DNA from 2 places in the Herminiimonas glaciei genome. Region 2 is predicted to be linked to the other one. Evidence: predicted binding sites of a transcription regulator. Region 2 holds the regulator's gene; the other holds the start of a gene.
What was found. The regulator FliA, encoded in region 2, starts transcription of late flagellar genes. The targets are predictions, from matches to a motif close to CTAAAGTTTNNNNNNNNNNNGCCGNTA.
Positions count from the first base shown of each region.

Region 1: ACFQPC_RS06010 (YjfB family protein) is a predicted target of FliA. The motif match lies at 1,632-1,658, and genes of this name have one in related genera.

Region 1 is NZ_JBHTBU010000001.1:1,364,462-1,367,875, forward strand. Features, by position in the region: gene ACFQPC_RS06000 (TetR/AcrR family transcriptional regulator) at 24-656, shown strand; gene ACFQPC_RS06005 (DUF924 family protein) at 728-1,333, opposite strand; gene ACFQPC_RS06010 (YjfB family protein) at 1,399-1,587, opposite strand; gene ACFQPC_RS06015 (methyl-accepting chemotaxis protein) at 1,765-3,357, shown strand.
Region 2 is NZ_JBHTBU010000001.1:758,962-762,375, forward strand. Features, by position in the region: gene flhF (flagellar biosynthesis protein FlhF) at 1-474, shown strand, start outside; gene ACFQPC_RS03355 (MinD/ParA family ATP-binding protein) at 467-1,282, shown strand; gene ACFQPC_RS03360 (RNA polymerase sigma factor FliA) at 1,290-2,021, shown strand; gene ACFQPC_RS03365 (flagellar motor protein) at 2,003-2,743, shown strand; gene motD (flagellar motor protein MotD) at 2,780-3,414, shown strand, end outside.

The DNA.
Region 1 (3,414 bases), 610 kb from region 2:
GTTTACTATCGATCGCTATGGAAATGGAAAATAAATCCGAAAAGTGTGACAAACCACGCAAAAAAGGTGGCCGTCCCCTCTCTTTTGACCGGGAAGCTGCATTGGAGCGTGCGATGTTGGTGTTTTGGCGCTACGGCTACGAAGCCGCTTCGCTGAGTGAGTTGACCTCCGCCATGGGCATCACACCGCCCAGCCTGTACGCCGCTTTCGGCGACAAGGAACAATTATTTCTGGAAGCCGTTGAGCGCTACTCCACCAAGAGTTGCGACGCCCTCCAATGCCTGTTTGACGAAGCGCCGACGGCACGTGATGCGATCGAGCGTTTATTGCAGAGCAGCGCAGTGGACAACACCTGCCCCAGCCATCCGCCAGGTTGCCTGGTGGTCACCGCGACCACCAATTGCTCGGCTTCGGCCGAACATGTGCAAACCGCGATGACCGAACGCCGCGACAATGTCGAGACCATGATCAAGACGCGGATAGAACAAGGTGTGAATGAAGGGGAATTGCCGGCGGGTACTGATCCCGGCACATTGGCCAGCTTTTATGCGACAGTGATCCAGGGCATGTCGACCCAGGCACGCGATACCGGTGATCGTGACAAGCTGCTTGCGATTGCGGCAGCTGCTATGCGCGCCTGGCCGGTCAGCAAATAGCAAGGCACAGTAATACCGTCAGGTGAAACAGCGGACGTTCTGCCCGCTGTCATCCATTCAATTGAAGACCATCAGAAAGAAGAACCTGCCGTTTGCAAAAACGCCAGTTCCTCTGCCGTAGAATCGCGTCCGAAAATCGCATTCCGGTGCGGGAAGCGCCCGAAGCGCGCAACGATATCGCGGTGCCGGATCGCGAATTGCACAAAACCGCTAAAGGTTTGTTTGTGCGCAGCCGGCACATCCTGCAGCAACTGTTCAAACAAGGCGACCGAGCGATGCTGGTGCTCGAGCACTTCGGAATGTTCCAGCGGAAGATAAAGGAAGACCCGTTCTATCGGGCGTAAATGACGTTCGAAGCCATGATCCAGCGCAATCAGGCTCCATTGCAAAGCCAGCGCATCAAACGCAAACGAAGTCGGCAAGCCGCGATACATATTGCGCGGGAACTGATCCGTCAGCAGGATCAGGGCCAGCAAGTCGCGCGGTTGCTCGGCCCATTCATCCAATTCACCATTAGCGGCAGCCAGGGTACTGTTTTTAAAACGACTGCTGATCGCCTGATCCACCGCGTCGTCTTTGGACCACCACAGCTTGTTTTGCTGTTCAGCAGTTTTCGTATCGTCCTGTTCGCTGCCGAACCAGAACTGCAATACCGCATCCGCCGTTGCCTTCGTCATGCCATCTCCCGAAAAGTCCGTTGCGGCTATGGTCGCATAGCTTGCGGCAATCGGGAAGTCGGCAATCAGGCTTTGGTATTGATGTTTTGTCCTACATTCGCAGGCAGGCTGACTTTAGGCACGGCATCAAGCAAAGACAGTGCCGTCGTACTTTGGATATCCATCGCCTTCTTGAACACCGTCAGCGACACTTCATTGCTGGTGCGCTGTGCCGCCAGGTTACTGGCCAGGTTGGCAATATTGCTTACGTCCATACATACCTCGAATCTATGCACCGGAAATGGCGCTTCTACCTCGTTATCGGCGGCGATTCGCAATTCTTTATGCATGATCCGTTTTTTTAGTTGCGATGCATCAAAAAGCGCTTGAGTTTGCATAGGCCTCGCCGTTAAAGGCTTACGGCGTCCTGCCGGGTTTAAGAGGTAGTCAAAATGCGCATACAAAATGTCAAGATTTCCAGCCGCCTGATTCTGCTCAGCACATTTTTAATTTTAGGCTCGGTCGCCCTGGGTTTGACAGGATGGAGCACCATCAAGCAATCCAATGCGCTCATGATGTTAACGCTTGAGCAAGCATCCAATGTGGAACGCACGGTAGACACGGCGCGCAAGGCACAAGTCGATTTCAAAATCCAGATCCAGGAATGGAAAAATATCCTGCTGCGCGGTCACGATAGCGCAGACTTCGCCAAGTACAAGGCTGCCTTCATCAAGCAAGGCAAGGAAACCAATGATGGCTTGAATGAACTGCATGCGATCTTCAGCAAACTGCAACTGGCCACCCCGTTATTGAATGAGGCGCAGGCATCGCTGCTGCAACTGGAGAAAAATTATCTGGCGGCCCTCGGACAAAACAATCACATCGCAAGCGGCGGCGCAGCAGAGATCGATGCCATGGTCAAAGGCATGGACCGCGAACCTACACAAAAAATCGATCAGATCGTCAGCTATGTCAGCGAGCAATCGGCGCAGATCCGTGAACACAATCGTGTGGCCGCGCAAGCGCAAAATGAGCTGGCCACCAAAACCATCCTTTTGGCCCTGACCATACTCACCATCGTCGGTACCGGCCTCACCTACTGGATCATCACCAGCGTAACGCGACCATTAAGCAATGCCATCGACATCGCCCGCACGGTGGCGTCGGGTGACCTCACTGCCAAGATCGATGTCAACTCCAAAGATGAAACCGGCCAGTTGCTGCATGCATTGAAGGACATGAATGAAAACCTGATGCGCATCGTGACCAAGGTCCGGCACGGCACGGATGCGATCGCGACCGGCTCGAATCAGATTGCCGCCGGCAACCTGGATCTGTCCTCGCGTACCGAAGAACAGGCCAGTGCCCTCGAAGAAACCGCATCATCGATGGAAGAAATCACGTCCACCGTCAAGCAAAATGCCGACAACGCCAGGCAAGCCAATCAACTGGCCGCCAGCGCGTCGGACATCGCCGTCAAAGGCGGCGCCGTCGTATCGCAGGTGGTGGTCACGATGGAATCCATCAATGAATCCTCCAAGCGGATAGTCGACATCATCAGCGTGATTGACGGCATTGCTTTCCAGACTAATATCCTGGCCCTGAACGCGGCGGTTGAAGCGGCGCGCGCCGGTGAGCAAGGTCGTGGTTTTGCGGTCGTTGCAGCAGAGGTACGCAACCTGGCACAACGCTCGGCATCAGCCGCCAAGGAAATCAAGGCATTGATAGGTGATTCGACCGCCCGCGTTGATACCGGCGGGAAACTGGTGGCAGAAGCCGGTACCACTATGGGTGAGATAGTTGACAGTGTGAAACGGGTGACCGACATCATGGCGGAAATTACCGCCGCCAGCCAGGAGCAAAGTGCCGGCATCGAACAAGTCAACCAGGCGATAGGCCAGATGGACGAAGTCACACAGCAAAACGCCGCACTGGTCGAGCAAGCTGCCGCTGCCGCCGCATCCCTGCAAAACCAGGCGGAACAATTGGCACTCACCGTACGCAGCTTCAAACTGGATGAACACAGCGCACCGCTACCCGCCTGATATTTCATCTGTTAACAGTAATCGCTGCGACAGGCTACCGCGCACCTGATGAAAATC
Region 2 (3,414 bases):
CTGGATGAGCTAAAAGGCAAGCATACTGTCCTGATTGATACCGTCGGCGTCAGCCAGCGTGACCAGATGGTGGCGGACCAGATCGCGATGCTGACCGGTGCCGGTGACCAGGTCAAGCGCCTGCTGTGCCTGAATGCGACCTCGACCGGTGAAACACTGAATGAAGTGGTGCGTTCCTACATGGGTGACGGCCTGGCCGGCTGCATATTGACCAAACTCGATGAAGCTGCAACCATTGGCAGTGCACTAGATGTAGTCATTAGACAGAAATTGAACTTATACTACGTCGCGAACGGACAACGCGTGCCGGAAGACCTGCACGTTGCCAACCAGCAGTACCTGGTTGACCGTGCATTTAAACTCAAGCGCGAAACAGCGCCGTTCCAATTGGGTGATGCGGAGATACCGGCCGTGATGGCAAATACGGTACGTGGAATGAACGATAAGAGTTTGCGTGAGGTGATTCTTGGCTAGTTTCGAATGTGATCAGGCAGAAGGTTTGCGGCGTATGCTCGCAGGACCGAAGCCGCGCATTTTTACCTTTTTATCGGCGACGTCAGTCACGGATAAAAGCGCGATGCTGGTCAATCTGAGCGCCTCACTGGCCTTAAGCGGTAGCGATGTCGTATTGCTCGACGCCTGCGCCTCCAACGATGGCATCAGCCAGCGCATGGGTGTGGACTTGCAGGCCACGCTGCTGGACGTCGCCCGTCAGGAACGTGCATTGAACCAGGTTGTGCATGCAATGCCGCAGGGCTTTGGCCTTGCTTCGCTGACGCGTGGTTCGCTGCATGCGGCTGATGGTGACCGGCATCAGCAACGTCGCCTGTCGAATGCCTTTGGCGTGCTGGCAGCGCAATCCGATGTGTTGATGGTCGACGCTGAACTGGATGCGGATGACAACTTCGCGATCCCGGCGATGGCCAATGGTGAAATCATTGTGCAGGTTGCACCGGGTGCAGCCTCGATCAAGAAAGCCTACGCACTGATTAAAAGATTAAACGCGCAATTGGGTCGCCGTCCTTTCGGCATCCTGGTGACAGGTGCCGACGAACAGGAAGCAGCAGTGGTTTATCAAAACATGGCGCAAGCCGCCAGTCGTTATCTGGCCTTGCAATTACATTCCGTCGGCTTCGTGCCGCGGGACGATCATCTGACACGTGCTGCACGGCTGGGCCGGGCAGTGATCGACGCTTTCCCGCTGGCGGGTGCTTCGGTTGCCTTCCGCGGCCTGGCTGAACGTTTTGCCTTGCCCGCCCACGGCGCCAAGTTTGGAGCCTGATTCACATATGTATACAGCGGCCGGAAAATCGGACAAAAATCATCTGGTAGGTGAGCATGCGCCGCTCGTCAAGAAGCTGGCGCACCAGATGAAAGCCAAGCTGCCGCCTAGCGTAGAAGTCGATGATTTGATTCAAGCCGGCATGATAGGTTTGCTGGATGCAGTGAGCCGCTACGAAGAAACGCATGGTGCGCAGTTTGAAACCTATGCAGTGCAACGCATACGTGGTGCGATGCTGGACGAATTGCGCAGCAGCGACTGGATGCCGCGCAGCATGCGTCAAAACATGCGCAAGATCGAGGTGGCAATGAACACCTTGCAGCAGCGCCTTGGACGTCCGCCGAATGAAAGCGAAGTGGCGAAACAGCTCAAGCTGTCGCTGGCCGACTATCAGGATTTGCTGAGTGATGGTGGTGGCCACCAACTGGTTTACTACGAAGATTTCCACGATAGCGAAGACAACGAACACTTTCTCGACCGCTATTGCACGGACGAGTCACCGGATCCGCTGCAGAACCTGATGAATACCGGCTTCCGCGCAGCCGTGATTGAAGCGATCCAGGCGTTGCCGGAGCGTGAAAAAATCCTCATGGGTTTGTACTATGAGCAGGAAATGAACTTGAAGGAAATTGGCGCCGTCATGGGAGTCACCGAATCACGCGTATCGCAATTGCATAGCCAGGCTATCGCCAGGATGCGTGCGAACTTAAGGGAGAAAGCGTGGACTGGGGTAGCTTAGTTGGTATAGCACTGGCGCTGGGCGGGATACTCCTCGGGCAATTGCTCGAAGGCGGAGCATTGGGTTCGCTGGTACAACCTGCTGCTTTCATCATCGTCGTCGTCGGTACCATAGGCGCGGTCCTGCTGCAAAGCGGCTGGCGCAACTTCGTGCAGGGCCTCAAAATGTCGGGCCAGGTCTTCATGCCGAAGGAAGATGATTATCCGGCCCTGATCAAGGACATTACCGCCTGGAGTGTTATTGCGCGGCGCGAAGGCTTGCTGAGCCTGGAACGGGTCATCAAGGATGTACGCGATCCATTCATCGCACACGGTTTGCGCCTGATCGTCGACGGTGTTGATCCGACCAAATTGCGTGACGTGCTGGACCTGGAAATAGGTGCATACGAAACGCGTCAACGCCTGGCCATCAAAATATGGGAAGCGGCGGGTGGCTATGCACCGACCATCGGTATCCTGGGTGCGGTATTGGGTTTGATCCACGTGATGGAAAACCTGTCCGACCCTAGTCGCCTCGGTAGCGGTATTGCAGTGGCATTTGTCGCAACAATTTACGGTGTCGGTTTTGCCAACCTGGTATTCCTGCCTATCTCCAGCAAACTCAAAGCGCTGGTCAGTCGTGACATCTTCAAACGTGAAATGCTGGCAGATGCATTTGCCGGTATTGCAGCTGGTGACAATCCGCGCTTGATCGAAGAGCGGATGAACGTCTACACGATGTAAGTTAGCTGGCCCACAGCGTCGGCAGAATGATCCACCATGGCACGTAGAAAAAAATACGAAGAAGAGCATGAAAACCATGAACGTTGGCTGGTGTCTTACGCCGACTTCATCACGCTCCTTTTCGCCTTCTTCGTCGTCATGTACGCGATTTCATCCGTCAACGAAGGCAAGTACCGCATCCTTTCCAGTTCGCTCGGCATCGCTTTCGGCGGTGTAGCGGCGAAGACTGAAGCCATCAAGGACCCGGTCAGCCAAAACGCCCCCATCCTGCCTTTGCCGATGCCTACACCGGCACAACGCGCAAATGAAGCCGTCGTCAAACGCGAGAAAGCCCGCATGACCAGCATCGCGCGCGACATCCTCAAGGCGATGGCGCCTTTGGTCAGCCAGGGCAAGGTACGCGTCACCCAGACCAATCGCGGCGTCAGTGTCGAAATCAATGCGAGTGTCTTGTTTGCTCCGGGTGAAGCCAAACTGAATGCACAATCGGAAGCCGCCTTGCGCGCAGTGGCACAGGTCTTGAAGGATGTCGACAATGACATCCAGGTCGAAGGCCATACCGATAACACACCTATCAATAACTCCATGTTCCCATCCAACTGGGAGCTCTCTGCAGTACGTGCCAGCAGCGTGGTGCGCCTGTTCCTGGCAAGCGGTGTAGCCGAAAAACG